DNA from 3 places in the Paenibacillus sp. 2TAF8 genome. Region 1 is predicted to be linked to each of the others. Evidence: a T-box and tRNA genes for the amino acid it is inferred to sense, from the RefSeq annotation. Region 1 holds a T-box; the other regions hold tRNA genes.
The links. The T-box of region 1 lies ahead of argS (arginine--tRNA ligase). A T-box ahead of a tRNA ligase gene usually reads a tRNA of that ligase, here a tRNA-Arg.

Region 1 (10,391 bases):
ATGCTGGCTGGTGAACAGTTTGGCATTCCGACAGCCGGCACACATGCACATTCCTGGGTGCAGAGCTTTATGACGGAGCAGGAGGCGTTTGATGCCTACGCAAGAGTGCTGCCAGATCAGGTGACACTGCTGGTGGATACGTTTGATACGCTGAATAGCGGCGTTCCTCATGCGATCAAAACGGCCAAATGGCTGGAGAGTCAAGGCAAAAAGATGAATGCCATTCGCCTCGATAGCGGCGATCTTGCCTATCTTTCCATCCAGGCACGTCAGATGTTGGATGAAGCTGGACTGCATTATGTGAAAATCGTAGCTTCGAATGATCTTGATGAAAATACGATTTTTAACTTGAAAGCTCAAGGTGCACGGATCGACACATGGGGTGTCGGTACACAGTTAATTACGGCGTCAGATCAGCCTTCTCTGGGCGGTGTTTACAAACTGGTAGAGCGTGAAGTGAACGGAGAAATGTTGCCAACGCTTAAAATATCTGCCAATCCCGAGAAAGTGTCTACACCGGGTAAAAAAGAAGTGTTTCGGATCATTGATCCGAAACATGGTAAAGCCATTGCGGACTACATCTGCTATCCGGATGAGGAGCAACCGCTTCAGGGAGGGCCGCTCAAGCTGTTCAACCCGCTACATCCTTATCTGAAAAAGACGGTGACTCGCTATGAGGCAGTGAATATGCTGGAGCCGATTTTTGTAAATGGACGTAAGGTGTATGATCTGCCTACCCTGGATGAAATACGTGCGTACCACAAGGAGCAGTTGAACCTCTTCTGGCCTGAATACCAGCGGAAGCTGAATCCAGAGATTTACCGTGTGAATATCAGCCCCGCGGCTTGGAATATGAAGCAGAAGCTGATAGCGGAGCATGTAAAATCGACGGAAGAGTAACATTTCGTAAACAATATGCGAGAATGAAGGAGGCATAAGTGGTAGAAATACCGGCTTATGCCTTTTTGATATGATGAAACATGGATGATGATCCCAGCTAACATGTGTGCAGCTTCATAGAAGTATACCGGAGGAAGATGTACACTCACTTGATAAGCTATACTAGTGAAGTGACTCTCGTAAAGTGACTCTTGTAGAGCATCCATTGCATCTCCAGCGCCAAGCATTGCTCTAAGTAAGGTAAACAAAATTATTTCTCGGGAAAGCGCAGGAAACGTCAAATCCCGCCATGTTCTTAGAGTAGCTTCGACAGAAGAAAATGCCTTTTGGAACAAGAAGCGAGGCGTGAAAATGGTTCTGTTTCAAACTCATGTCGACAGGGGATGAAAGGTAGAGGAGGGTTGCCTGATGAAATATGTGCTTGGACTACTGTGGGTTGCATTTATAGCTTACGCTTTATTTATGGCGCCGGGAAATTCCCCTGGGAATGATCCTATATTTAAAGAATTGCTTACATTCCAAAGCGAGGAGCCTTGGCTGCTTACGGTGTTTTCGTGGCTGGGTATTTTCCCGGCAGTGTATGCCTGCATTTTACTACGAAAATCAATAAGAGTACGTGAGGATCGGCGTGTACCTGCATGGCCGTTCGTCTTGTTTTCTTTTGGGCTGGGTGCATTTGCATTATTGCCGTACTATGCACTGAGTTCTCCTTTTCAAAAAGGAGTATCATCTGATCATTGGCCATCTGCTGAACGTCCGAAATCTGGCATTTCGCGAGTGGCATCGCATAAGCTGACCCATCTGATCTTGCTAATCTTAACATTAGGATCGGCATGTTATGCAATGATACAGGGAAACCCAGAACGTTTAGCAGAAGCGTTCAATCAATCCTCGTTTGTACATATCATGACAATCGACTTTGGTGTACTAACTTTGCTGTCCACGATGGCAATCTCCAGGGATGCCAGAGTGAACGGGCGGACAACTTACTGGGCATGGGCAGGATTACTGCCGATCGCAGGACCATTATTATATCTGCTCACGGAACGAAAATAAGGAGATGATACCGATGAAAGAACAGTTTCAAGCTTATGTAATACGCAAGGATGATCAAAAGGGAGTAACTGCTGGTATAGAACAACTGAAAAAGGAAGACCTTCCGAACGGTGATGTGACAGTACAAGTACACTATTCCAGTGTGAATTATAAAGATGGACTTGCTTCAAAAGAGAGCGGAGGCGTAGTTCGGAATTATCCGATGGTGCCTGGTATTGATTTGGCTGGAACGGTGGAGGAATCGGTGAGTGGGCGCTTCGCACCTGGGGATCGGGTAATCAGCACTGGATTCGAATCCGGCGTTTCTCATTATGGGGGATATAGTGAGTATGCTCGTTTGCGGAGTGAGTGGCTGGTACCTTTGCCGCAAGGACTAAGCGAAAAGGAAGCGATGGCAATTGGTACAGCGGGATTCACAGCTGCGCTTTCAGTGGACGCATTATTAAACGCCGGTGTGACCCCCGAAATGGGTAAAATTCTAGTTACGGGTGCCACTGGAGGCGTTGGCAGTATGGCGATTGCCATCCTTGCCAAGCTTGGCTTTGAAGTGACAGCGAGCACCGGGAAAAAGCAGCAGGAAGAGGCACTGCTACGCAGCTTGGGAGCCGCCGAAGTGATTTCGCGTGAACAAGCGGACGCTCCGATCAAGGGAACCATGGCTAAACAGCAATGGGCAGGAATTGTTGATCCAACAGCGGGGCCGGCACTGGGCCAGCGGTTGAAGCAGGTACAATATGGCGGAGCAGTTGCCGTGTCAGGGTTAACTGGAGGCAATAGTTTTGAATCGACGGTATATCCATTTATTTTGCGTGGTATCCAGCTGATTGGGATTGATTCGGTATATTGTCCCATGGAACGTCGAGAACACATCTGGAGAAAGCTGGGCGGGGAATGGAAACCGGAGCGAGCACTCACACTGGGTATTCAGGAGAATACACTAGAGCAGCTGCCCCATACGTTAGAAAAAATATTACAGGGTGGTGCAGTCGGACGCACCGTTGTACGTATTCTGTCTGAATAATGTTTGGAATAAAATGTTTATCGCTTAGACATGCTAATTCTACCTGAGAGAGTCACCCTGCTGTGGCTCATAGAAAGGAAGGTTAGACATGTTGCTTAATGGGAAAAATTGGAATCCGGCGGGTCGGAAAGTAAAACGCATTGTTATGGTAAGTAGCGTGCTGCTTCTAAGTGTGGTATCTTTGGAAGCTTGTATGTCTTCATCGATTGAGCAAGAAAGAAAAGTTTACACACGTGAAGCAACAACGGAAGGCAATTTCAGGGCAAAACAGCAAGGTCACGGGTTGAACGGTAGGTTAGCCAAAAAACTAACAGAAGGTTTTGCTGCCAAACACATAAAGCTGATGAATAATATGTTCGAGGATGAAGGTGATGGCGGCATGTCTTATATGTACTTATTAAATGGTAGTGCAAGGCATATCGTCAAAGTGCACATCTATCGTGATGCGAACATCAGGGCTGCACGAATGGAAGAGATGTATGGCGAGCGCAAAGAGAATGCAGTTCTGGAAAATGCACTGGGCAGAACGACCATTCGCAGTAAAGGACATGTATCATTTGTCTATACGGCTTCTGGTGGAGAGAAGGATGTATATGAGCAGGATGTTATGCAGGTATTCCAGGGTGTGCTTCATCAAATAAGAGAGAATGACATCCTGTCCAATGACATGAAATGAAAATAAAATTAAGTTAACTAAAGTTAAGCTAGTTAATTCCAACTATAAGTCTTGTGTGAGCAAAATAAAGGTGAAATATATAAACCCGTCTGAATGATCAGACGGGTTTATATATTTCACGCATAACATGGCGTAGCTCAGGTAAAATAATGCGTTCCATGGCTAGTTTAACTGCTCCGCGAGAGCCTGGCATCGAAAATACAGCTGTACGTCCGATGGTTCCGGCAACCGCTCGGCTTAGAATGGCTGCTGAACCGATATCCTCGGTATAACTGAGGTAACGGAATATTTCACCAAAACCAGGCAGTTCTTTATCCAGCAGGGAAGAGACGGCTTCATACGTAGTATCCCTGAGAGCGATGCCTGTGCCTCCACTTAGCAGCACAGCTTCGATATCATCCCGAACAACGGCATCTTGCAGAATGCTTTGAATGCGTTCTGTCTCGTCTGGAGTAATCACATACTCCACCACCTGATAGCCAGCTTGGTGCAATAACTCGTGCATGAGCTGACCGCTTGTATCCGTTTCTTTGGTGCGTGTGTCTGAGACAGTAACAATCATACAGGCCACGGTTTGCGGAGCTTCTTGACGGTGCTGCTCAACCGAATTGGTCATTGCAAATCCTCCTTGAATCAACATGTCCTCATAGCATAGACCATTCATGTAAATCCGGCAATGAAGTTTTATTGCACAACAATTGAAGGATAGTGTACACTCGCTAATAGAGTCAGACTAGGATAGTGATTGGCAGAGAGGTGTGTAGATGATGAATAACTACAATGAACAAGGAAAAACCATTCCTGTATATATTTTGTCCGGTTTTTTGGGCAGTGGCAAAACGACATTGCTTGTGAAACTTATTGAATATTGGAAGCAACAGAATCTTCGTCCAGCGGTCGTGATGAATGAACTTGGTGAAGTGAATCTGGATGGTCAGATCGTGGATGAGGAAGTGCCCATGACAGAAATGTTGGGCGGATGCATCTGCTGTACCGTACGGGGGGATCTTGGACTTCAGCTTGCAGATCTTGTTCAGGAAGAGTCGCCTGATGTCATCGTAATCGAGGCGACCGGTGCAGCAAATCCGATGGAGATTTTGGATGCTGTAACGGAAACTTCGTTATATATGCGTTTGGAGCTAAAAAGTCTGATCACTGTAGTGGATGCTGCCCATCTGTCTGGCCTGTATCAGGAGCAAAAGGGTAAAACCTTCAAACTGATGCAAGAACAGATTCGCTGTGCCTCGGTGTTGCTTTTAAATAAAACCGATCGTGTTCAAGCAGAGCAGCTACAGGATTTGGAACAGCTTTTGAACAAATGGAATGGTTTTGCACCGGTAATTCCTACGGTCAAATGCGAAGTGCAAATGGAACATTTACTTCATAGCGGTACTGACGTTCACATTCAGCAGTCAGGTGCAGTAGTTGATGCAGCAGAGTCTCATGTACATACAGATGCATGCCGTACACATGGATGCAATCATGACCATGACCATCATCATGACGATTCAGACAATCATCATGAACACGTATCCAAACCTCACACATCACATGAACATGTTATGGTTTATACGCATTATTTCAGTGAACCCGTGAACAGCGAAGCGTTTGAACAGTTTGTGGCTGCTTTGCCGCGTGACATATACCGCGCGAAAGGAATCCTATCGTTTAGTGATACGGCAAGCCGGTTCTGGTTTCAATATGCCTATCGTGAATCGGATTACATGAAGATTACACCACAAGGTGATGTGCCCAATGTAGCTGTATTTATCGGTGAGCATTTTGATCAAACTACCATTCGTAAACAATTACTGGAATTGGAAGCGGTAGAACAAGACTAGGCTAATGGTTCAAAGTTCCTCCCAGATGGGTATTAAGAAGCATAGCAAACTTTGTCTGGGAGGTAACTTTAAATGACACAACAACAATACCAACAATGTATCGATGCTTGCCTGGAATGCATGAATGCTTGCAACGTATGTTACATATCGAGCCTGAAAGAATATGATCTGGCCATGCTGCGTGACTGTATTCGTCTGAATCGGGAATGTGCTGATATTTGTGCATTTGCTGCACAAGCAATGACACGTGGAAGTGAATTTATCAGTGAAATCTGTGAACTGTGTGTGAAGGCATGTGAAGCCTGTGCAGCGGAATGTGGAAAACATGGGCATGATCATTGTCAAGACTGCGCAGAAGCTTGCCGCAGATGTGCAGAAGCTTGCCGTTTAATGGCGGTGGTTGCTTAATTGATTTGTATCATCAGAGGAAATATCAGGGTTGCCATTCCATACAAGGATATGTATAATGATCTGAAATGATCGAAACAGCAATATCTGTGATCGGGAGAGTAACCCAGATTCAGGCCATGACAGCGAGCCGGGTGAGGTGTAAGCCGGTATGTGATGATCTGTGTGAAGCGCACCCGTGAGATGGTTATCCGAAGCCATGCAAGGTAGCTCTAACCAAGAGTACATTTAATGGATTTGAGGGTAATCCGGCCGCAACCGTTACTTGCACCGAGCGGATCGGTTATATCTGATATGCAACTGATGCATGTTAGTTAACTGTTCACTTAGAGTGGTACCGCGGGAACTGTAAACACAGCTCTCGTCTCTTGTTTGAAGAGACGAGAGCTTTTTTGCGTTTATTTTAGCCATCTAATTAAGAAAAGGAGTGTTTGAAGTGTTAATGAAACTGGCTGCAGCTCAGATTGCCCCTTTGACTGGACTCACACAGGAAGAAGTGTGCAGACTATTGGAAGTTCCACCGCAGGAGGAGATGGGAGATGCCGCATTTCCTTGTTATACACTAGCCAAGTCGCTAAGGAAAGCACCCGCCATTATTGCCAGTGAGATTGCAACTGGATTGCAGGCCACTGGAACGGATGCCACAGCTGCGGGGCCTTATGTGAATATTCGCTTTGATCGATATGCGCTGGCACCCCAATTACTTAAAGAGATAGCTAMCGAAACATTTGGTAAACTGCAACTCGGGCAAGGGGCACGTGTTGTGATTGATATGTCTTCACCTAACATCGCTAAACCTTTTGGTATTGGACATTTGCGTTCGACCGTTATTGGTGCAGCATTGTGTCGTCTTTATAACGAAGCAGGTTATACCTCGATAAGTGTGAATCATCTGGGCGATTGGGGAACTCAGTTTGGCAAGCAAATCGCAGCATATACACGGTGGGGAAATGAAGAAGCATTGCAAGCAGATCCGATACGTAATTCCCTAGAATTGTATGTTCGTTTCCATGATGAAGCAGAGCACGATCCGTCTTTGGAGATTGAAGCGCGGGACTGGTTCCGCAAGTTGGAGCAAGGGGATGAGGAAGCAAAGCGGTTATGGGCATTTTTCGTAAAAGTGAGTATGCAGGAGTTCAACCGGATGTATGAACGCCTGAATGTTGATTTTGACCATACGCTGGGTGAGAGTTTTTATAATGACAAGATGAGTCCCGTTGTTGAGGATCTTCAAGCCAAAGGGCTACTGGAAGAGAGTGATGGTGCTCTTGTGGTAAGGTTGGACGAAGAGAATATGCCGCCATGTCTGATTATTAAAAAAGACGGAACGACGATCTATCCAACCCGGGATTTGGCAACAGCGCTCTATCGGCATGATGTGATGAAGGCAGATCGATTGTTGTACGTTGTTGGCGGGGAGCAAAAGCTTCACTTCAGTCAGGTGTTTACCGTATTGTCAAAGATGGGTTATGGCTGGGCAGCGAATTGTGAGCACATTCCTTTTGGTTTGATGCGATTCGAGGGACGGAAAATGTCCACACGTCGGGGTAAGGTTATATTTCTGCAGGAAGTACTGGATGAAGCCGTCGCTCGTGCCTTGCAAATTATTCAGGAAAAAAATCCGAATCTGGAGCAAGCTGAACAAGTAGCCGAAGCTGTTGGCGTCGGGGCTATTGTATTCGGTGATCTGCGAAACAATCGGATGAATGACATCGATTTTTCACTGGAGGATGCGGTGAGTTTCGAAGGAGAGACTGGCCCTTATGTGCAATATACCTATGCTCGGATTCAAAGTGTGCTTGCCAAAGCTGCCAATGTGTCACGAGAGGAACAGGGAACGGTTCTGGACATGAACGATTCTGCTGCGGAGAGTATGAATAACCAATCAGTAACCGTTGTCGGCGATACGTCATGGGCACTGTTAAAATTACTTGGTGACTATCCGTCTTATCTGGAGAGAGCAGTGCTTCGCAACGAACCTTCGGTCATAGCCAAATATACGATTGATGTTGCTCAAGCCTTTAACCGATTCTATCACGCCGAACGAATTGCGGACGCTCCGGCTGCCATCAAAGCTTTTCGAGTGAAGCTGGCAAAGCACACTGCTAACCGTCTGGCTTTCAACTTGTCTTTACTAGGTGTGCAGGCTCCTGAGCGGATGTGAGCGATGCCCTTGTGTTATTGCCACGGATTCATTTTAGCTGGACACAGCGTAGGATAATCCGAAGTTAGACGCTTCCTTTTCCGGCAACTTGAATGTTGTTTGCAGTTTGGTTACGATAGAGGCAGAATAAACAGCCAAGATGCACGGATGGAAAGGAGCGCTCGCACATGCATAACACGGATTTCCAGAATGATTTCATGCTGGACAGCGAACACTCCAAGGAACTGTTTGCCTATTACGGTTTGGCCGTATATTATGGACAGGCGCTGGAACAGCAACTGGTTAATCTTATTTTGTTAACTAAAATGTCACAGGGCAAAGTCGTGTCCGAGGAAGAGCTGGAGGAGTTATACGAGCGAAAAATGAGCAGTTCACTCGGTCAGCTTATTCATGAGGCACGCCACCATTTTACGTTTTCAGAAGAAGAAACGAACCAATTAAATGAATTATGGCAGCAGCGAAATCGGATCGTGCATCATTATTTCAAGGAACGTATTCATGAAACGTTCAGTCCGGAAGGGCGAACTCGTATGATTAAGGAATTGAATGATTTCAAAGAACGTGCACAAGAACTGGAGATGACACTCCAGCAATATATAACTGCTTGGATCGCAGCATTGGGATTAAATGATGAGTCGGCGGCAGCATGGGCTGCTTTGGAACGAATGCATGCTGCAAGTTTCGAGGAACAGAGACTAGATGAGGAAGCATGAGCACCAGTCATTCAGTCCAACGCAGACCCAAACATCGAGCGAAACGCCGGGTATTTCTGTTTATCTCATTCTTACTCGTAGCCCTATTCATTTGGGCAGGTGTCACAGCCGGAGGCATTCTTTCGGAGATGAATACAAACTCACTTAGGTTATCCGATGCAGCAATTGTGTTGGGGGCAGCGGTACAAGGGGAGAATCCTTCACCGGTATTCCGTGAACGAATCGAACAAGCGATACGGCTGTACAAGGCCGGTACGGTGCGTAATCTCATTTTTACAGGAGGTTCCAGTCTTGAAGGTGTTCCAACGGAAGCCTGGGTTGGGCGCAAGTATGCTCTTGCCCATGGCGTAAGACCAGAGCACATCCAGGTGGAGATGAAATCGGTAATTACACAAGAGAATTTGGTATATTCGCTGGAAGTAGGTAGAAGGGAAGGATATCGGACCTACACCATTGTTAGCGATCCTCTGCACATGAAACGGTCGATGAAAATGGCAACTGAACTTGGTATGGATGCCGTCCCATCACCGACACAAACAACTGCCTATCAGAGCTGGAGCACTCAAATTCCATTCCTTGCCCGAGAAACAGTCATGTATATGGGGTATACACTGAAAGGATGGAATTAAATGTAGTGAATAAATCCAAACTATAACAAAACCCGCTCTGTACAGTAACCAGAAGGCTACTGTACAGAGCGGGTTATATATGTTGAATACGTCACTAAAACTGTTGCATAACATCTGTTGAATGAATTGGATTTAAAGAAAGTTAAGCATTTCCTCCCGCCAGCGATGCCGATGCCGTGCTGAAAGAAGCAGCTGAATGAGTAGAACCATCCGCGATGGTTTCTCCTTGAGCACCTTGCTGCAACTGATACATCTGATAGTAACGGCCTTTCAGTGCCATCAGATCCTCATGCGCGCCCTGTTCCACAATTTTTCCACGATGCAATACGAGAATTTGATCTGCGGAGCGAATCGTTGACAAACGGTGAGCAATGATGAAGGTGGTGCGTCCTTTTTTGAGGACTTCCAGTGCGTTTTGAATCAGCGCTTCTGTTTCCGTATCAATGTTGGCGGTGGCTTCGTCCAGAATGAGGATTGCTGGATCAAAGGCTAGTGCGCGGGCAAAAGAGATCAGTTGACGCTGCCCGGCGGACAACGTGCTGCCTTTCTCGACAACTGGCTCGTCAAAGCCTTGCGGCAGATGCGCCAGAATACGTTCTGCACCTACATCACGAAGTGCCTGCTCGATCCGTGCCCGGGAAATTTTTTCATCACCCAAACTGACATTAGAAGCAATGGTACCCGTGAAGAGATACGGATCTTGCAACACGATCCCCATATGTTCCCGAATCCACTGTTTAGGCAACTCTTTGACGTTTTGTCCATCGATCGTAATTTTGCCTTTTTGCGGATCATAGAACCGGAACAGCAGGTTAATGATGGAGCTTTTGCCTGAACCGGTGTGACCGACGAGGGCCACCGTCTGGCCTTGTGATGCTTTGAACGAGATATTGTTCAGCACATAATCTTTTTTATAAGCAAACGATACATCGTCAAAAACGACATTTCCTTTGTACCTCGGCATCGAGCCGTCTGTAACGGGT
Region 2 (10,391 bases), on a different contig from region 1:
AGCTTCTCTGCTCTCCGATTCAAATCAGCCGGGGAGAGCCCGGTTAATTTCTCAAGAGCTGCTGTATCTAGCGGTGACGGATAATAGCTATGTACCATGCGAATGATCTCACGTACGGTGAGGAAATCCATGACACTGACATCCTGCATCATGACACCGATTCGTTGTTGCACCTGCTTGTGACCTGGAGGCAATCCAAGTATCTTAATCTCGCCTGAAGAAGGGCTGGTTAGACCGAGCATCATTTTGATCGTGGTTGTTTTGCCTGCACCGTTAGGTCCGAGAATAGCTGTAATCGAACCTTGTGCGATCTGGAGTGAAACCTGGCGGACAGCCTGTTTCTTTCCGAACTGTTTACTGACATTATCCAGTTGTATCACGTTATTGTGGGAGTTCATGTATGGTCACGTCCTTCTTCTGATCGAATGTTATACATTCATCTTAACTGTGGGAACGTGAAGGGTTTAGTAATCATTGTCATGAATATCAGATGACAATTGTCATTTTTTACGAATGGAACGAGTGATGCTGAAATATCATGAGTTGAGGCTTCCCTTTCTAATAGGGAAGCAGGGAGCATAGCGTTTTAATAGATTAAGAGGAGGGTGTATGCGTATTCAAATATGGTGTGTGATGACGTTCACAACCTTGCCAAAGCATGTTGCGCGTGAGGTCTTCTCGTCTTGACCCCGGCGTATCCTTCAATTATAGTTGGTACGTAGGACTTAAACTATTTTAGATAGATAAAGGTGGCTTGCAGCATGTCTGAGAAAATCTACGTTGGGGTCGATCTCGGCGGAACAGCAATCAAGGTCGGTATATGTGATGATCAAGGTCAGCTTATGCATACGTATGAAGGGCCGACTGAAGTGGACCAGGGCGTTGACACGGTTATCGCCAACATCGAGAAGTATGTCCGTCATATCGTAGCCGAATCACCATACAGCTGGGAACAGCTTGAAGGTGTCGGTGCAGGAGTTGCCGGTTTCACAAATGTACGCGAGGGGATTATTGTTCATGCTCCTAACATCGGATTTCGGAATGTAGCCATTCGTTCGGTTCTGGAAGAACGTCTGGGCAAGCCTGTCAAAATAGATAACGATGCAAACGTTGCTGCTCTCGGTGAAGCTTGGGCTGGCGCAGGCAAGGGTGTAGACAATTGTGTGTGCTTCACACTCGGTACAGGCGTTGGTGGTGGCCTTATCCTGAATGGTAAAATTTATCAAGGTTTCTCGGGTATGGCAGGGGAACTGGGCCATATCAGCGTGGTGCCTGATCTGGAAGCGATCAAGTGTGGCTGTGGTAAAATGGGATGTGTTGAGACAGTATCATCTGCAACGGGCATCATCCGTATGGCAAAGGATGCTGTAGAGCGTGGTGACCATACTTCCCTTGCTTTGGTAGACAAAATTGCTGCCAAGGAAGTATTTGATGCGGCCAAAGCGGGCGACGAAGTGGCGTTGCGGATTGTAAACCGTGCAGCGTATTATTTGGGCAAATCCATGGCAACCGTAGCCGCTGTACTGAATCCGGAATTGTTCATTGTTGGCGGTGGTGTATCCAAGGCGGGAGACTTCCTGTTTGATGAGATTCGCACCGTGTTTGCTCAATTGACACCGGAACCGCTACAACAGGGAGTTCAGATTTTGGAAGCAACGCTGGGTAATGATGCAGGTATCGTAGGTGCGGCAGGTCTCCTCTTGCGTTCGTAGTAAACTCGTAACACGATAATCCGACAGCAATATGATAAGGAGGGGACATTTATGCTTGACGGTGAAGGCTCACCAGGCACAGGCGCCACGCTCATTATCATTACCGGCATGTCCGGAGCGGGTAAAACGATAGCTGTGCAGAGCCTGGAGGATCTGGGGTTTTTCTGTGTAGATAATTTACCGCCTGTTTTAATTCCCAAATTCGCAGAACTGATCGAACAGTCCAATGGTAAGATCGGTAAAGTAGCGCTGGTCATCGATCTGCGGGGACGTGAATTCTTTACGGCATTATCCGAGTCTTTGAATTATATCAAGGATCATTTTACGATCCACTGTGAGATTTTATTTTTGGATGCGACAGATTCTGTGTTGGTTCAGCGCTATAAAGAGAGTAGACGTAGACATCCGCTTGCTCCGGAAGGCATGCCGCTGGACGGCATCAAGCTGGAGCGCAAGATGCTGGAAGAACTCAAAAATTCGGCAACTCAGGTGCTGAATACCAGCACAATGAAGCCTGCTCAATTGAAGGAGCGCATCATCTCACGGTTCTCTCACTTGGAGAGCCAGATGTTATCCGTGAATATAACGTCCTTCGGATTTAAATACGGTATTCCGATTGATGCGGATCTCGTATTCGATGTTCGTTTTTTGCCGAATCCGCATTATATTGATCATTTGCGGCCGAATACAGGACAAAATAGTGAAGTGTACGAATATGTTATGAAATGGCCGGAAACGCAAGCGTTTCTGACCAAGCTACTGGATATGCTGCATTTTCTGATTCCGCAATACCGGAAGGAAGGCAAAAGCCAGGTTATTATTGGAATCGGCTGTACCGGAGGCAAGCATCGTTCGGTAGCAATATCGGAATATTTGGGCAAAATGCTCGGAAGCAGTGAGACTGAAGCTGTTACCGTAAGCCATCGCGACGCTGACCGGGACCGTCATTGAAGAGGGTGAAGGGATGAAAGAGGCCGGACCACGGAGAGAACGTCCGAGAATCGTTGTTATGGGCGGCGGAACCGGATTATCTGTGATGTTACGCGGTTTAAAAGAGAAGCCGATGGATATCACGGCCATCGTTACGGTTGCCGATGATGGTGGAAGTTCAGGCATCCTGCGTAGTGAGCTGCAAATGCCGCCTCCTGGCGACATTCGTAACGTGCTTACCGCGCTAGCAGATGTTGAACCACTGCTTTCGGATATGTTAAAATATCGTTTCAACACAGGTGCGGGGCTTGCAGGCCACAGCCTGGGTAATTTGATATTGGCTGCAATGACGGATATATCAGGCGACTTTGTGACCGCTGTGCGGGAGCTTAGCCGCGTGTTTGCCGTTAGGGGTCAGGTGCTTCCAGCAGCGGGTCAGGCTGTTGTGTTACATGCCGAGATGGAGGATGGATCGATTATTACGGGCGAGTCCAAAATTCCGGAGGCAGGCGGACGCATTAAACGTGTTTTCCTTGAACCGGATCACGTGGAGCCGTTGCCAGAGGCTGTGGAAGCCATACGTCAGGCGGATGCAATTCTGATCGGCCCAGGCAGTCTTTATACAAGTATCCTTCCTAACCTGCTTGTGCCCAAACTGGCAGAGGCGGTTGTCGAAACCGATGCAGTAAAGATGTTTATCTGTAACGTGATGACACAGCCAGGAGAAACCGATAATTATACGGTGAGCGATCATCTTAAAGCCGTTCATGAGCATATTGGTCATCAGCTCTTTGACTATGTGATTGTTAATAATGGTGATATTCCGCTGCAAGTGCAAAATAAGTATGCGGAAAAAGGAGCAAAGCCGGTTGTTCTCGATATGAATGTGCTGAAAAGTTCAGGATATCAGGTTGTCGCCGACACCCTTGTTCTGTTCAAAACCTATCTGCGTCATGATGCTGATAAGCTAAGTCATCATATTTATCAATTGGTTCAAAATTGGATGTTACGGAAGAGGTGAAGTCCCATGTCATTTGCAGCACAGACCAAAAAAGAATTAACGATGATTGAAAGCGAAGCGTGCTGCGAACAGGCGGAACTTTCAGCCCTCATCCGTATGCTGGGTTCGGTACAGTTATCGAATAAAAAAGTCATCTTGGATATTTCGACAGAGAATGCTGCGATCGCAAGAAGGGCATACTCTCTGCTTAAAAAGCATTTTCAAGTGCATACGGAATTGTTGGTTCGCAAAAAAATGCGGCTGAAAAAGAACAATGTGTACATTGTTCGTGTTCCGACTATGGTTCAGGAGATTTTAAAGGAACTGCACATCGTCTCGGAAGGATTCCTGTTTACTCCTGGCATTAACGCCGAACTTCTGGAGAAGAACTGTTGCAAGCGGGCATATCTTCGAGGTGCGTTTTTGGCAGGCGGATCAGTGAATAATCCAGAGGGCTCTTCGTACCATCTGGAGATCGCCTCCATGTATGAAGAGCATTGTCAGGCACTGGTAGATCTGGCGAATGAATTTCATCTCAATGCCCGGTGTATAGAAAGGAAAAAAGGATTCATCCTATACATTAAGGAAGGTGAGAAAATCATTGAATTGCTTAGCATCATTGGTGCTCATCAGGCCTTGTTCAAGTTTGAAGATGTGCGAATCATGCGGGACATGCGTAACTCGGTGAATCGGATCGTCAATTGCGAGACAGCTAATCTGAACAAAACGATTGGAGCGGCCGTCAGACAAATCGATAATATCCGTTTACTGCAAAAGGAAGTGGGCTTGGAATCTCTTCCGGATAAGCTGCGTGAAGTGGCCGAGGTAAGGCTTGCTCACCCAGATATCAATCTCAAAGAAGTTGGCGAGTTGCTGAAGGGCACCGTGAGTAAATCAGGTGTGAACCATCGCCTTCGGAAAATTGATGAACTGGCTGAGAAAGTGCGTGCCGAACGTTATAGTTGAAGTATAGTTGAAGGTTGAGATAAATTATTTAAGTTTAAGTTTTGTTATGACCTTTTTAGGTCATTGTAGGTTACTCGTACGTGTGAAGAAGATGATTAACTCTCGGCTTTCTGCCTATGTTAGCGAGCCGTGTTTTTTCTTCTAGTGTCCAGCACGGGTTAATGGTATAATGTTGTATAAATATAATTGTGTATTTAATGTCCAGATTTCATAATAGGGGGGTAAGTTTCTATGACAAAGCACCCGGTAGTTGTCCGTTTGAAAACGGGTCTCCATGCCAGACCTGCGGCACTGTTCGTTCAGGAAGCGAATAAGTACTCATCTGAAGTGTTCGTCGAAAAGGACGATAAAAAAGTAAACGCTAAAAGTATCATGGGAATTATGAGCCTTGCCATTAGCACAGGTACAGAAATCCAGATCAGTGCAGAGGGCGCGGATGCCGATCAGGCTGTAAACGCTTTAGTTAGTCTGGTAAGCAAGGAAGAGCTGGAGAATCAATAAGATTTAACACCAGTGAACAATGAAGAAGTCCCGCAAGGGGCTTTTTTGCGTTTCATATTAAATTGTATATAATCGGCACCGTCAAGTGCAACATTATGGAATTTGTCCCGTCTGTTAAGGTATCAAATCGCTTCAAGTTTGAGAAGTTAACATATGAGGAGGTTGTTCGTAATGGGTAAACAATGGATGAAACCGTTTGGTGCAGTGCTGGTCGCAAGTTCGCTGCTGGTTGGAGGAACAGCATATGTTGCTCCAGGAAACTATGCCTATGCTGCTGAGGTTCAAGGCGTACAGCAAAATGTAATTAATGTGGTAGGTAAAGGCGAAATTCAGGTGAAGCCGGATATCGCTTATCTGTCGATTGGAGTGAACAGTACAGCGGAGACTGCGGCGTCGGCACAAAAGGCAAATGCAGCTAAAATTCAAAAAGTCACTAATCTGCTGAAAAACACATGGAAGATTAGTGCAGATGATATTCAAACAAGTCAATTCTACGTGCAACCAAACTACACGTATAGTGAAAAAGATGGACAGAAAATTAAAGGTTACACAGCACATCACACGTTGACAGTAACATATCGGGATATGGACAAGATTGGTGAACTGTTGGATGCCGCATCCCAAGCGGGGGCCAATAATATTGAAAATGTACGCTTTACGGTAGAGAATCCGGAGAAATACGAATCCGAAGTGATTGCTAAGGCAGTAGCCAATGCCGATGTGAAAGCAGAGGCGATCGCTAAAGCAGTTAAACGTCAGCTGGGTACTGTTCTTTCGGTAAGCCAGCCGGATGCTAACGTTCCTGTGTTCTATGCAACAGAGTCACTCATGTCCCAGGCGAAGAATGAATCGGATGCAGGTACACAGATTGAAGCAGGTCAGGTGAAAGTAAGCACAGTTCTTAATATTACCTACGAGATGAAATAGACAATTTTGCACATCGCGGGATAAAATATTAAATATTAAGAATTTAAAATAATGACAAAAGCACTGTCCTTCGGGGCCGTGCTTTTTTGTTGCACATGCTGGCTTTGAGGAAGCGAGGGTCAGAAAGTACTTGTGTTACCTGTCTAAGAAATAGTCGAATCATGTCGTTTTTGTAGCATTGTTCGTGACAAAACGTTCATTTTCTGCGATTAATATCGTACGATTTTCATCAACATTGTAACTGGAGCTGTAAACCTTTCCGAAAAAGGGTTAATTATAATAAAGAGGCAAGCGTATGGCCTATGTATTCTTATTATATTTACATACGCAATAAACGACCTGATGGAATATTAGAGAGGAGTTTTATAGATGAAAACATGGAAAAAGTGGACGAGTGCACTATTGGCGGCAGGTGTAATTATGGGGGGCAGCACAGCGTGGGTTGACCAGTCGGTTCAAGCGGCATCTGTATCTTCTAAAGTAACTGCAACAACTGAGGTAACGTTGAAATCAGGCGGCAAAACACTGATGCAAAAAGGGTTGCTCCAAGGAGGATCTACATGGGTATCGCTGACAGCGGTCAAGGATGTAGCGGGCGGCACATTGAAATATGATGCTAAAACGAAGTCGTATACCGTAACAGCAGCGAGCAATGCGATGACTGTTAGTTTGATGGATGGACAGCCAAACGTGTATATTAACGGTTTTTATCCTCAGGTTGAAGCAAAGTTGATCCAGGGTCGTTTGTACATTCCGTTCTCTGCAATGAGAGATTATTTGGGTGTACAGGGTAGCTGGGATGCCAAAACCAAAACACTAACTCTGAGCAAGGTAAAACAAAATAACGTAAAGGTGAAATCGACAAAGGCGAATGTAACCGTTAAAAACGCTGAGGTGGATGTGCAGTATCCGCAAGTGAGCGGACTAGCGAGCAAAGAAGCGGAAACAGCGATCAACAAAGTGCTCAAAGATGAAGTGGACAAGGCTGTTGCTGCTTTCAAAAAACAAACGTCTGAATTCGGCGGAGCAACGGCAAAACGTCCGTATGCATTCGAAGCTTCTTATGTGGTGACTTACAATGAGAACGGCGTACTGGGTCTGATCACTCAACGTTATGAGGACTACGCAGGAGCACATGGCATGACATATCGCACCGGTCATACGTTTGCACTCGAATCAGGAAAAGAGTTGACACTGGATGATGTGCTTGCAAACAACAAATCCATGCGTGAAACAATCAGCAAAAAGGTTGGCGAGCAATTGAAAGCGAACACGGGATACCTGAGCGGCTACAAAGGCCTGAACAAAGACCAGGATTTCTACGTGACGCGAGCGGGTGCGGTTGTATTCTTCCAGTTGTATGAGTACACAGCGTATGCGGAAGGTTTCCCTGAAATCAAATTCACGTATAAGGAAATTCTGCCTAAGAGCACCGCACCGTTCAGCAACGTAACGTCTGAGAAATAAGTTTGTCTTAGGTTAAATGAAATCCTTGAATTAATTTAATTTAAAGTCAAGAGCACTTATATCGTTCTTTCGTGAAAAATAATAAACAAGAAGCCTCCGTCAAAGCAAAGATGACGGAGGCTTTTTGTTGTTCAGGCAACACACCCGGTTAACGGGTGTGTTGCCTGTTTGTAATCAAAAAACGCAGGGCGTGCTCACCTATATTCAGGTGATGCCCGCACTGCGCTTATTTTCGTTGTCTCTAGGCAGCTAAAGCTTAGATGCCTTGGGAGCCTACGTTTTGGATTACTTTATCGATGATACCGTAATCGGCTGCTTCAGCAGCACTCATGAAGTAGTCACGATCTGTATCTTTTTCGATACGCTCCAGAGGTTGACCTGTGCGCTCGGAGATGATGCGGTTCAAGGTATCACGCATTTTCAGAATGCGACGTGCGCGGATTTCGATGTCCGACGCTTGACCTTGTGCACCACCAAGAGGTTGGTGAATCATAATTTCACTGTTTGGCAAAGCAAAACGTTTGCCTTTTGCACCGGCATTCAGCAAAAATGCTCCCATAGAAGCGGCCATACCTACGCAGATCGTAGATACATCCGGTTTGATGAATTGCATGGTATCGTAGATTGCCATACCCGCTGTAATGGATCCGCCTGGGCTGTTGATGTATAGGTGAATGTCTTTCTCCGGATCTTCCGCTGCCAGGAATAACATCTGTGCCATGATGGCATTCGCTACAACGTCATTCACGTCGCTGCCAAGGAAAATGATACGATCCTTCAGCAATCTGGAATAAATATCATAGGCGCGCTCACCCCGGTTGCTCTGTTCAACGACCATTGGAATATAACTCACGTGAAAAACCTCCTCGGAAATGTAAATGTTAAATGGGTGTTTATATTTAAACTGTTACCGTATTAACCACATCATAAACAATCTCAAACAAAAAGTCAAAGAAAGTCAAACTAACTTTGAAAAAAAAGAAACCTTTTCGGTTTCGTTGGTTAAATGCATTATGAGCTGTTAAAAATTAAGTGGCGCGCCCGCCAAGAATCGAACTTGGATCTCAGGCTTCGGAGGCCTACGTCATATCCATTGGACCACGGGCGCATAATCACGTACTACCAATTTATGTAGCGCTCTAAATATGTGACAGCAATAATGATTATAGCTTATGCACTGGTGAATTGCAAGCAGTTGCTTTGGATGCAAATGGTGCGGTTTTCCTTATGACGAAAGGACTCACGTTGTCTTCCATACATGGGCAGAGCTATTTCGCAGATGGTTTGAATTGTTTCGGAAATGATCATGATGAAGAAGAGTGGATAAAGCTTGTATTTCAGTACATGCTATAAGAGGTTTTGGACATGCCATATAAAAATTGAACACAGCAACATATAGATGCTCTCTATGCATTTCTTCTATATATGGTGTGATAGCTGTTGTTCCTCATGTTAACGTGTGAGGGTTGTGAAAATTGGCGCGTACAAACGCCTGCTACCCTTTCGAAATAAGCAATCGAAACACTTGCATCTCGCGTCAGTTTTAGGTAGAATAAACGTGGGACCTAAAAAGTTAACCCGGGACATTTTAAGGCCATGAAGAAAGCTTGGAACATGAAGCTTGCGGGAGTGGAAAGCATGCGAACGATCTTGGAAGTGCAAAAGCAGCTTCTGCCCGATCTCATGGATGTCTTGAAGAAACGCTATACGATTCTGCACCAGATCATGTTATCGGATGTGATTGGACGGAGAACGTTAGCCAATTCCATGCAGATGACCGAGCGGGTTCTGAGAGCTGAGACCGATCTGTTAAAGGCTCAGGGACTTATCGAAATTGACAGTGCAGGGATGAAGATCAGTGAGGCGGGGTACAATTTGCTGCAGCAATTAGAACCTGTCGCGAAAGAGCTGTTTGGATTATCCGAACTGGAAGAGCGAATCAAGCAAGCCTACGGTCTGCAAAAAGTAGTTGTGGTTCCTGGTGATTCGGATGTATCTCCTTACGCCAAAAGGGAACTTGGAAGAGCTGGAGCGAAAGCTCTCAGCAGTATCATGAATGACAACGACGTTGTCGCTGTAACAGGCGGATCAACAACGGCCGAAGTCGCAGAACAACTCACACCACCAACTTCAATGAAGGGTGTCTGGTTTGTACCGGCACGCGGCGGGTTGGGAGAGAGCCTGGAAATTCAGGCAAATACGATTGCATCCACGATGGCAAAACGGACAGGGGCTCAATACAAACTCCTGCATGTACCGGATTTGCTTAGTGACCATGCCTATGAATCGCTGATCCAGGACCCGGGTGTTCAGGAGATTTTACAGCTGATCAGGCAATCACGCATCGTTATCCATGGCATTGGTGATGCTGTGGAGATGGCGAAGAGACGCAAGCTTGCACCGGAGATCATCGACGAACTTCAGGAGCAAGGGGCTGTATCGGAGTCTTTCGGGTATTACTTCAATGGTCAGGGTGAGGTGGTACATACCATGCTTACACTGGGTATGCGGCTTCAGGATATTGAACGCACCGATGTTGTCATTGGTATTGCGGGCGGCAAAAGCAAGGCAGCTGCCATTCATTCCGTGCTGCGGTTCGGGCAGGAAGATATTCTGATTATTGATGAGGCTGCGGCCGAAGTCATCGTTGCAGAAATGGAATAACATCGTTACCAGAGATGAAATGGTTTAATTTTCAACACAACTCTTGTTGTCTTGACGGACTTCACCGTCTGTCTTGAATATATAGTTTCATAAAATTAATCAAAACTTGGGAGGAACTTACTCATGATTAAAGTAGGTATTAACGGTTTTGGACGTATTGGACGCTTGGCATTCCGCCGTATTCAAAATGTAGAGGGCATTGAAGTTGTAGCAATCAACGACTT
Region 3 (10,391 bases), on a different contig from region 1:
AAAAAGTAGCAATTCAGACGAACCTGTCAGTCAAACTGGACTGGGCACGTGAGTTGCATGTGGGCAAAGCCGCCTTCTGGGCAACATATCATCCCCGTGAGACGAAAGAGACAGCCTTTGTAAACCAATGTATGACTTTACGTGAGATGGGACTGTCTTTCAGTGTAGGTACGGTAGGTTTGCGCAGTGCGTTTCCAGCGATAGAAACCATGAGAAAAGCTCTGCCGGACGATGTATATATGTGGGTTAATGCGTTCAAAGATCGGCCCAAGTACTATACCCCGGACGAAATAAAGTTTCTCAAGGGAATCGACCCGTTGTTTGAAGGGAATCTGCAAGACTATGATAGTTTGGGCAAAAGCTGTGCCGCAGGATCAGATGTATTTTACGTGCAAGGCTCGGGACATGTGAAAAGGTGTTACAAGGATCGCCGCATCATTGGTCATCTCTATCGTGACGGCTTACAGGCTTTGGCGAAAGACCGACCTTGTAGTATGAAAAAATGCGGTTGTTATATCGGTTATATTCATATGCAGGATGCCCCGTTTAGAGAAACATTTGGCACAGGGCTGCTGGAACGGAATCCAGCCTTCATCCATCAATAAAAACATTTTTCAGTACGTACTTGTATCAAACCCAAAGGTTTGCTTGCGAGTGCACTGAAAGATGTTTTTTTGTTTTTTGCGATGAAAAAAATCACGATTCCCTCCTTTTGAATAGGTCTTGACTTTTTTATTTGCGAATTTTAAATATTTTTGATTCAAGTTTGGTTCAATTTGGGTTAGTATAAATTAGGAACAAAGACCTGCTTGATAGATGATATTAGCGTTTATAATATCGATTTATATCTTATTATAGGTCTTTAGTCTTTAATGTGGGAGGGGTAAATACGTCAAAGTGTATTTGGTTTTACATAATTTCATTGAACCTCAGGAGGAATTCAACGTGAAAAGGGTATCCATCAGTCAAAAATTGCTTATCGGTTTTTCATCCGTTCTATTGTTGTTGATAGCGGTTACATCTATTTCATACTTTCAATTTGTAAGCCTGGAGAAAACGTACACCGATTTAATAAATGATAGAACTAGCAAATTGCTTAAAATCAAAAACATGACAATTGATCTTAAATCACAACAAGTAGCTTTGAGGAATTACATCATGCAACCTGGTCAGAATAATGAGGATGCATTTCAGCAGGCGTATGAAGATTACATAACATTGAGCGAAGATTTAAAAGCGACAGTTGCAAGTGCCAATATGAAACAATATCTGGCAGACTCCAGCAAATTGATGAGCCAATATTATGAAATTTCAAAAAACATAATGTCTATGACCAAGCAAGGGAATGTGGAAGAAATATCTCAGTTGATGGAGAATACAGTCCCGCCGCTTATAACTGAATTTGAAAACATTGTTCAATCAATGGAAAATCATCAGCAAAAGGCAATGGATGAAGGAGTCGCTGCGGCCAATCAGCAAACAGCTACGGTCCTTCGATTAATCAGCATCCTTGGTATCATCTCTATTCTTATTGGCTTAGCAATCGCAATCATCATCGGCCGAATTATCGCCAAACCGGTACAGGCTGTTGCACAAGCCGCGAGCCGTATTGCGGAAGGTGACTTAACAGGGGAACCATTAAAGGTTCGTAACAAAGACGAGATTGGGGAGATGGCTGAGGCATTTAACTTGATGTCAGTTAATTTACGTAGGCTGATCCATCAGGTGAACGATGGTGCTGAACGAGTAGCAGCTTCATCTGAAGAATTAACGGCAAGTACAGAACAGACTGCTACAGCTAACGAACAAGTTGCTACGACAATGGGGGAGATTGCAGCAGGAATGGATTCGCAGGTCCGTATGGTCAGTGAAGGATTCCAGACGATGAATGAACTGGCAACCGGTTTCCGGCAAGTGGCTGAAAATACAACCGTTGTTTCGGAGCAGGCTGCAGAAGCATCTGCCCAGACGATCTCCGGTAGTGAATCCATTCGCTCAGCAGTGGGGCAGATGAATTCCATTCAGAACACGGTTTCGAGCCTTGCAGTAGTTATTGAAGAACTCAGTAAGCACTCGACAGATATTGTGAAAATGGTAGATGCAATCTCGGAAATATCTGCGCAAACGAATCTGTTATCTCTTAATGCAGCCATTGAAGCAGCAAGAGCTGGAGAGCACGGAAGAGGGTTTCAGGTTGTGGCTACCGAAGTTCGGAAGTTGTCAGAGCAGTCTGCACAGTCTGCAGGAGAAATCGTCGGACTTGTTTCTTCCATTGAGACAGGCATGAGGAATGCTGCGCTTTCGATGAGTGTGGTATCATCTGAGGTACAAGAAGGAATTCAGTTAGTGCATCAGGCAGGATCTACTTTTGACGAGATTCGATCTTCAGTGAGTGGTGTTGCAGGGCAGGCACAGGAGGTATCCGCTTCCATTGAACAGATGAATGCTGGTGTAGAGCAGATTAATGCCTCTATGAAATCAATCATGGACGTCACGGAGAACGCGGCTGCGGGCACAGAAGAAGTAAGTGCAACAACCGAAGAGCAATTGTCTGCAATGCAGGAAATTGCATCGGCTGCGAATGATCTTTCATCTATGGCGGAGGTATTGCAGCAGTCTGTTGCTCGTTTTAAAGTTTCTTAATTGAGGAAAAAAGAAATATGCGAAAATGCCCCTACGCCATGTCAATGGTGGATAGGGGCATTTTTAGTTGCTGAATTCTTGTTGGTGACCATCATTGTGCAGAATGGGTGCACCGTGTGTTCGAAAGTACAGATGAACTGAGGGTGAGTTATTTATCGGATGGCGACGCTGTAGGTCTTCAGCCAGCTATTGATTTGAGTCAAATAAGCAAACAATTGTGGCCCTGACATTAATTGTCCAAACCAAGGCAGATTCGAAGAGGCGTCCGGTGAAGAAGCGAGATTTCGAATCTGAACTTTGTCGATTAACGGCAAAATTGGCGATGATGGATCATCCAGTATTTCAAGCACCTGTTGCTTAACGGCTGCTAGATATTGAGGGTTATGTGTTTTGGGATAAGGGCTCTTTTTACGATATAAAACATCATCAGGCAGCACGCCTTCAAGTGCTTTTCGCAAAATGCCTTTCTCTCTTCCACCGGTAATTTTCATTTCCCAGGGAATGTTAAATACATATTGGATCAGACGATGATCACAATAAGGAACACGTACTTCTAATCCGGCGCCCATACTCATCCGGTCTTTGCGATCCAGCAGTGTAGGCATAAACCGGGTGATATTTAAATAAGACATCACACGCATCTGCGCTGTCTTTCCTGTTTCACCCTTCAGTAACGGAACCTCGGCAACGGCATCCGAATATCGATCTGCAAGGTAGTCAAGTGGTCTAATCCACTCGCGAATGTCTGGAGATAACAGTCCTGCCCGCATATCAGGTGCTACAGACCAGGGGAATGTACCTGAGTTCAGCATTTCATCCCGGTGAAACCAAGGATAACCCCCAAATACTTCATCAGCAGCTTCACCAGAGATGGCGACGGTGGCTCCCTTTTTGATCTCTTTACAGAACAGATACAAGGAAGAATCAACATCTGCCATGCCCGGCAGATCTCTTACCAGCATAGCCTGCGTCAGTGCGTGTACAAGCTCTCCATTTTCAATCTCAATCCAGTGGTGATCGGTTTTGAGCTCATCAACCATTCGCTGAATCCATGGACCATCGGCTCCGGGCTGGAAGGAATGTGCCTGAAAATGTTTAGCGTTATCCACATAATCAACCGAATACGTACTGACTTGGCCTTGCCCCGTCCGGTTGTAATAATCAACAGCCAAAGCAGACAAGGCGCTGGAGTCAAGGCCGCCGGATAAAAGAGAGCATACAGGAACGTCGGAGGCTAACTGGCGTTCTAACGTGTCCTGTAACAGACGACGTACTTCAGCTGCTGTCTCTTCCAGATTATGTTCATGTTTCACGGACTCGAGTTTCCAATAGGTATAGGTTTTAATCCCATTACGGCTAAAAATCATGGCGTGGGCAGGCTTCAGTTCATGTAATGAAGAGTAAACGCCGTGTCCTGGTGTTCGTGCAGGGCCTACAATAAATACTTCTGCGAGTCCCTCCGGTCCTACTGTAGCTTCCACATCCGGATGCAGAAGCAATGCTTTGGGTTCCGAACCAAATACGAGGCAATCCTTTGTATTACTGTAGAACAGAGGTTTCACGCCGAGGCGATCACGAGCGATGAAAACCTGTTCTCTTCCGCTGTCCCATATGGCAAAAGCAAAGATACCGTTAAACTTTTCTACACACACAGGCCCCCACTCGATATACGAGGCAAGTAGAACTTCTGTGTCACATTGGGTACGGAAATGATGCCCACGCTGAAGTAACGCTTTTTTCAATTCGGGTGCATTGTATAGTTCTCCGTTATACACAACGGTATAGGAGGTATCTCCCTGTAACGCATGCATGGGCTGTGCCCCGTTCTCTGGGTCCATTACGCTGAGGCGGCGATGTCCAAAAGCACAGGGGTTGGAAATCCATGTACCTGAAGCGTCGGGGCCGCGGTTCGACAAGCTATCCGTCATTCGGACGAGCAGCTCCGATTCCTGTGTCAAATCCCGATTCCACTGTACGAAGCCGGTTATACCGCACATGGTTTGTTCATCCTTTCTTGGTCGAGTCGTTCATCCGTATGCTGCTAAAAATCGTAAGCAACTAGCAAATGTTGTCTTTTTCGTCAGAGGTCGTAACAAATATATGCCGAATGCAGGCATAAAATGTCTGTCCTCTTCGGAAACTACATCTAGGGATAACAGCCTTTAGCTGGCTCTGAAGGGGAGAACATGCAATGGACAGAATCAACTACTACGTGTCTGTCATGGGTCGCTCCGTCATACCCGATTCAACTACAACGTCGTATGAATGGGTGATTCAGGCAACACCGCAGGAAGCCGAACATTTACTGGGATTGCTTTATCTTATGCAGGAAAAGGAAGAAGAAGCTTTTCCCGGAATGGTATTTCCTTGGCCGGATACGCCGGAACATGATGTGAACCGTGCTTATGAAGCCGTTTTGCAGCAAGTGTATCGGGAAATTTACCGATTAGGGACACCGGAGACAAGGCATCAGATCGAACAAAGTACTTGAACAGGCAAGCTAGATGATTGGAATGAAGCAAGTGAAAGTGATCAGAACAAAAGGAGAAGATAACGATGTATGCCATTCAGGATGCTAAAATACGCAGATTAACGGAAGTGGATGGAATGTCTTGTGCTGAAGTAGAGGTACAACCGGGTAATACAGGTGATCCGTCTTTACTTGTATATGTATCTAGGGCTCAGCCGGGCAATGAACTGCAGGTAGTGCGCATTGTGCGCAATCACTCAGATGGCGCGATCGACTGGTATAACAACAATATGCATACCGCTTTTGAAGATGCTACAGAAACAGCATTTGAAAATAGTGAGGGCATCACAGCAGAAGAGGACAAAGCACAGTTTCAAAGCAATCTGTTTGCCTTTGGTTTGCTTGGCCCAACACTGCAGCGATATTTGATTGGTCAGGGGTAAGCAGCTAGCGCAACTTGCACAAGTGATTGTGTTATTGCAATCAGCAGCAATGGAAAGAGAAAAAGATCTGAAAGTGAAGAGCGTACATTGAAGGGTTAGAGGACTGCAAGAAACAGGAAATGAAGTAGAGGAAGCACGAGTACAGAGAGTAATGGGACGTATTGGGAATTCAAGAGTAGTGATGGATAAACCCGCCGTAGCATCACGGCGGGTTTGTTGATAAGTGAGCGCATATTTTGTTTAAGGTGGGTTAGAGTGATCCAGTGATTCAGTAATATTCACGCAGAACCTGAATTCCTTTCACCACATTGTATACAAAGCTCAGGCCATAAATGACAAAGAACAAAACTACGAACCCGATCGCTGATCCCAAACTTTGGGCGGTCACAAAAAAATATAGCAACGGAATAGCTGCAAGAAACGGGAACACATGGGAGAAAAGAGCACGCTTTGCGTGTCCGGCGATGTATTCATCCCTCGCCACAATCCATACAATAATGGGGAACAGGAACGGGGCGAAGAAAATGCTGAAATAGGATAGGGACGATAAAAGTTGTCTCATAAATGTTCTCTCCTTCGATGGAATTTCACATGGTATGTATGCAAACCAATTACCCAGCTTGAGGGCTGCTGAATAACTATGCACTTCATATGGGTACAGGTACACGTGCAGACATAAGTACAGACATAAGTACAGGTAAAGATACGGTATATGTAAGTACTGACACAAGTCCAGAAATGTAGCAGGCATAGGATTTACATCAACAGAAATGTATAGATCCATATAGGCCTAGTGTTAAAAAGATGCTGTTGCGTACTGTGCTGCTATTCTCTCTGAAGGCTGCAGGGACTATCGTTAGTACTGATCGATAGTTACTCAATATTACCTCAATATGATTACCTTATTCGGCTTTTTGCTTTAGTATACATACTTATACGGTACTGGTTGTTATTAGGCTTCATTATTAATTTTTAATAAAACTATTGCTAAAAATAGAAATCGGAGTATAATAGAGATCGTGCCGAATTTTATTATACATATTTGTCTCAGTAGCTCAGCAGGATAGAGCAACGGCCTTCTAAGCCGTCGGTCGGGGGTTCGAATCCCTCCTGGGACGTCAAACAAGAAGCTTCCTTCGGGAAGATTCTTTGCGTTCTGGGGATGAGAACCCCCAAAGGTTCGTCGGAGCATCTACATCGATAGCATTCACTTCGCAGTCTCGACTGGAAGGAGAGTATCCCTCCTGGGACGTCAAACAAGAAGCTTCCTTCGGGAAGCTTTTTTGCGTTCAGGGAATGAGTCTCCTATAGGGAGAATGCTGTTCTTGGGAGAGAGTAAGCCATTTTACAGTGAGGTGGGCCCTCGCCCCCGTACCAATATAATTCTAACGATCACCAGAGACTCTATTTGCTCTACTTTCGGCATTTTGAACTTGTAACGATCATCAGAGAGCTTATTTTCTCGATTTAGGGCATTTTTTGTGCTTTTTCGAGTTTATTTAACTGAATAGCGTTTCTGAGGATCGTTAGAATTGAAAAAAACTTTTTCTTCACCTAATAAGGCTTCTCGTGATCGTTAGAAATTTAGTTCAACAAAAGAGGTAGGATACGCTGTCTATTCCTACGTTTAATATATACTACAGAGCAGTCTTCTTCCTCTTGTAAGCTCATCCTATATACTTGCTTTACACATCCTATCTATTTTGCTTACCTGTTGACGGGTACGAACCATGAAATGTAGATTGTTCTCCTTCATCGAGCGGGCTTTTAGGTCTGTTGATAGTGTTGATTGATTGTTTTTTCCTATAAGTTAAATAGATTGTATATATTTTATCAATAAAGGAATTTGTGCCACAATGAGGATATCAACAGTGAAAGCGACGGTGGAGCAGATGAAATCGATCAATCAGTGGCAGGCCGAAGAGTATGACAATCAACTGGCTTTTGTATCGGAGTATGGAAAAGGCCTCATCCCTTGGCTTCATCCGAAAGCAGGAGAATCCATTCTTGATCTTGGATGTGGAACTGGCGATTTAACACATGAGATTTCCCAATCAGGCGCAGAGGTGGCAGGCATAGATGCCTCTTCTGATATGATCAATCAAGCGAGGAAAAAGTTCCCTGGATTGGAGTTTTGGGAAGCGGATGGCCAGCAGTTTAAGACAGAGCGCCAGTATGATGCTGTTTTTTCCAACGCCGCGTTGCACTGGATGCGCAATCCACAAAATGTTGTAGACTGCGTATGGCTTGCCTTGAAGCCAGGAGGGCGATTTGTGGCCGAATTTGGCGGGAAAGGGAATGTGCAGATCATTGTGAATGCGGTGGAGGAAGTACTGGAACGGCATACAGGAATCAAGGCTTCGGAGCGTAATCCATGGTATTTTCCGACGATTGCACAATACAGTACTCTTTTGGAAAACAGAGGCTTTATGGTTCGACAGGCCTATCACTATGACCGTCCTACCAAACTAGCAGATGGGGAAGAGGGAATCATAGGCTGGTTGGCTCATTTTGGTGATGACTATTTCCAGGGATTCAGCTCCGAGCAGGTAGAGGAATGGTGCCATGAGATCAGCCGGATCGTGACTCCAAAATTGTGGAAAAATGATGCGATTTATGCTGATTACAAGCGCATTCGAATTGAAGCGTTTAAACCCGAAGCTAAGTAGGTGAATAACCGAAAAATATTGTTATATGAATTTATTGCTTTTAATTAGCTTAATTGGCAACATCTCTCCCCCCCCCCCATTTTCACCCCAGTAAGGGGTAGGCTAATCCCAATGAATCTTGAAACCTCTAATACAAATCATTTAAAACCATGCCTTTCTTTCGTTCAGAAAAGCATGGTTTTTCCTTGTTTTTGAACTGAATATTTAAAATTTAAATATCCAAACGACAAAAATATACAAATGCGAATACATATCGTTCTAAAGACCCATATAAGTAATTTCTATATCATAATGTAAGTATTTAGAAGGAATTTGTGATATTTTGGTAGAATAATTTACCAGGGGTCAAACATCTTGCAGATTGGCGGTGACATGGTCGAGAGTATTGCAGTGCTTCTAGCAACAAGATCCCATGTGGTGAGGCATATACACGAAGAAGGAGGGCATCGCCTTGAATAAACGATTGATATCTATGTTAATGAGTGTCCTAATGGTTTTTTCCCTTATCCTGCCTGCGGCCGGAGCCGCTTCTGCGGATTCCGCAATTGAACTTGAAAACACATTAAACAGCACCGAAGCAAAGCAAATGAGAGAGGTGCTTGCCGGTCGGGAAGCTCGAATTGCTGCAGATCCCTTTCTGGATAAAAGCCTGGAAGGTCTTGGCGGAGAGAACACACGGGTAATTGTTGAGCTTTCCAATAAACCTGTTGCTGTAGCACAAGGCGAATCAACCCTCTCAGGAAGATCATTCACCTCCTCGATGGAAACCAAGGCTGTGACTCAAGTTGAAGACCAACAACAGTCATTTGTACATAGCCTCACTCAGAAAAAAATTAAACACGAAGTACTGGACAATTATGCATATGCCCTTAATGGTGTATCCCTTGAAATAAAAGGGAATCAATTGGGACAATTGCTTCAAATACCAGGCGTAGTGAGTGTATACCCTGACTATGAAGTGACGCTTGCGCCTGACACAGGCGAGGTTAATCCTCATATGAAAGATACAGCGCCTTTTATCGGAGCTCCTGAAGTATGGGATCTAGGGTATAGAGGAAAAGGTGTGAAAGTTGGCGTTATTGATACCGGTATTGACTACAATCACCCGAATCTGCGCGATGCTTATAAAGGCGGATGGGATTTTGTAGATAACGATGATGATCCATATGAAGCGACCTATCAGGAATGGAAAGCATCAGGTCAGCCTGAGCTTAATGAAAGAGGGAGCTCTTATTATACTTCTCATGGTACACACGTTTCAGGTACGGTCGCTGCTCGTGAAGCGGGAGACTATGGGGTTGTCGGGATTGCTCCTGAAGCGGATATTTATGCGTACCGTGTTTTAGGGCCTTATGGCAATGGACAGACGTCTTGGGTACTCGGCGGAATTGATCGCTCAGTAGCGGACGGAATGGATGTCATCAACCTGTCGCTTGGTGCCGAAAATAATGATCCAAACTATGTCACTTCGGTTGCGTTGAATAATGCAATGCTGTCTGGAGTAGCTGCGGTTGTATCCAGTGGTAACAGTGGGCCTAGCCGTTATACTCTTGGTTCACCGGGTGCATCCGCTATGGCGATTACAGTAGGTAACTCTACAGGTCCTAGTCAGGTCATTACGGTGAACACACATTTCTGGATTGGTGAAGAAGGCGAGAAAACAGCGCCTGAGCAACAGCCAGTACCAGAAAATGAGCAAACTCCTGAACTGGGGAAGGCTCCTGAAACACAGGAGCCGGTCGCTACACCGGTAACCGCACCAGAAGGTGAGGCGGAAGCCACTACACCTGAAAGTGAAGCAGGAGAGGCTGCACCTGCACAGAATAGCGGCAATGCGACTGATGCTGATACAACGGATGCAACGTCATCTGATAAGTCACAACAAACTGCACAGCCTGAGAATGATCAGGCTACAGCACCAGAAGCGAATGTTGACAATGTAATGACGGACGAAGTTACTGCTCCAACGTCAGAGGTGACAGAGCCAACTGCACCAGCATCACCTACGAATAAGGAACAAACGCCTCTGTCATTGACCGAATCCGTGTACCGTCTGGATGTGATGGGCTGGAGTCTTGCAGCTGAACCTGAAGCAGTTTTGACAGATCGATATGATGTTGAATTTGCAGCTCTGGGTAAACCTGCTGATTTCGAAGGTAAGGATTT

Region 2: it has a tRNA-Arg gene. The T-box ahead of argS (arginine--tRNA ligase) is inferred to sense a tRNA for this amino acid. The anticodon was not compared.
Region 3: it has a tRNA-Arg gene. The T-box ahead of argS (arginine--tRNA ligase) is inferred to sense a tRNA for this amino acid. The anticodon was not compared.

What each region holds. Positions count from the first base shown of each region.
Region 1 is NZ_JBFRFN010000031.1:42,055-52,445, reverse strand. It holds gene AB4Z30_RS27720 (nicotinate phosphoribosyltransferase) at 1-900, shown strand, start outside; gene AB4Z30_RS27715 (hypothetical protein) at 1,309-1,956, shown strand; gene AB4Z30_RS27710 (oxidoreductase) at 1,970-2,977, shown strand; gene AB4Z30_RS27705 (hypothetical protein) at 3,066-3,653, shown strand; gene AB4Z30_RS27700 (MogA/MoaB family molybdenum cofactor biosynthesis protein) at 3,751-4,269, opposite strand; gene AB4Z30_RS27695 (CobW family GTP-binding protein) at 4,418-5,494, shown strand; gene AB4Z30_RS27690 (four-helix bundle copper-binding protein) at 5,567-5,902, shown strand; T-box leader at 5,983-6,274, shown strand; gene argS (arginine--tRNA ligase) at 6,339-8,066, shown strand; gene AB4Z30_RS27680 (hypothetical protein) at 8,234-8,779, shown strand; gene AB4Z30_RS27675 (YdcF family protein) at 8,776-9,408, shown strand; gene AB4Z30_RS27670 (ABC transporter ATP-binding protein) at 9,551-10,391, opposite strand, start outside.
Region 2 is NZ_JBFRFN010000013.1:33,769-44,159, forward strand. It holds gene AB4Z30_RS19145 (ABC transporter ATP-binding protein) at 1-398, opposite strand, end outside; gene AB4Z30_RS19150 (ROK family glucokinase) at 762-1,712, shown strand; gene rapZ (RNase adapter RapZ) at 1,764-2,663, shown strand; gene AB4Z30_RS19160 (gluconeogenesis factor YvcK family protein) at 2,677-3,663, shown strand; gene whiA (DNA-binding protein WhiA) at 3,670-4,608, shown strand; gene AB4Z30_RS19170 (HPr family phosphocarrier protein) at 4,840-5,109, shown strand; gene AB4Z30_RS19175 (SIMPL domain-containing protein) at 5,281-6,036, shown strand; gene AB4Z30_RS19180 (stalk domain-containing protein) at 6,406-7,503, shown strand; gene AB4Z30_RS19185 (hypothetical protein) at 7,631-7,756, shown strand; gene clpP (ATP-dependent Clp endopeptidase proteolytic subunit ClpP) at 7,760-8,356, opposite strand; tRNA gene AB4Z30_RS19195 (tRNA-Arg) at 8,537-8,611, opposite strand; gene AB4Z30_RS19200 (sugar-binding transcriptional regulator) at 9,142-10,167, shown strand; gene gap (type I glyceraldehyde-3-phosphate dehydrogenase) at 10,291-10,391, shown strand, end outside.
Region 3 is NZ_JBFRFN010000021.1:6,084-16,474, reverse strand. It holds gene AB4Z30_RS23805 (STM4011 family radical SAM protein) at 1-605, shown strand, start outside; gene AB4Z30_RS23800 (methyl-accepting chemotaxis protein) at 946-2,643, shown strand; gene asnB (asparagine synthase (glutamine-hydrolyzing)) at 2,796-4,640, opposite strand; gene AB4Z30_RS23790 (hypothetical protein) at 4,835-5,134, shown strand; gene AB4Z30_RS23785 (hypothetical protein) at 5,200-5,556, shown strand; gene AB4Z30_RS23780 (DUF4870 domain-containing protein) at 5,825-6,118, opposite strand; tRNA gene AB4Z30_RS23775 (tRNA-Arg) at 6,601-6,674, shown strand; gene AB4Z30_RS23770 (class I SAM-dependent methyltransferase) at 7,413-8,225, shown strand; gene AB4Z30_RS23765 (S8 family serine peptidase) at 8,677-10,391, shown strand, end outside.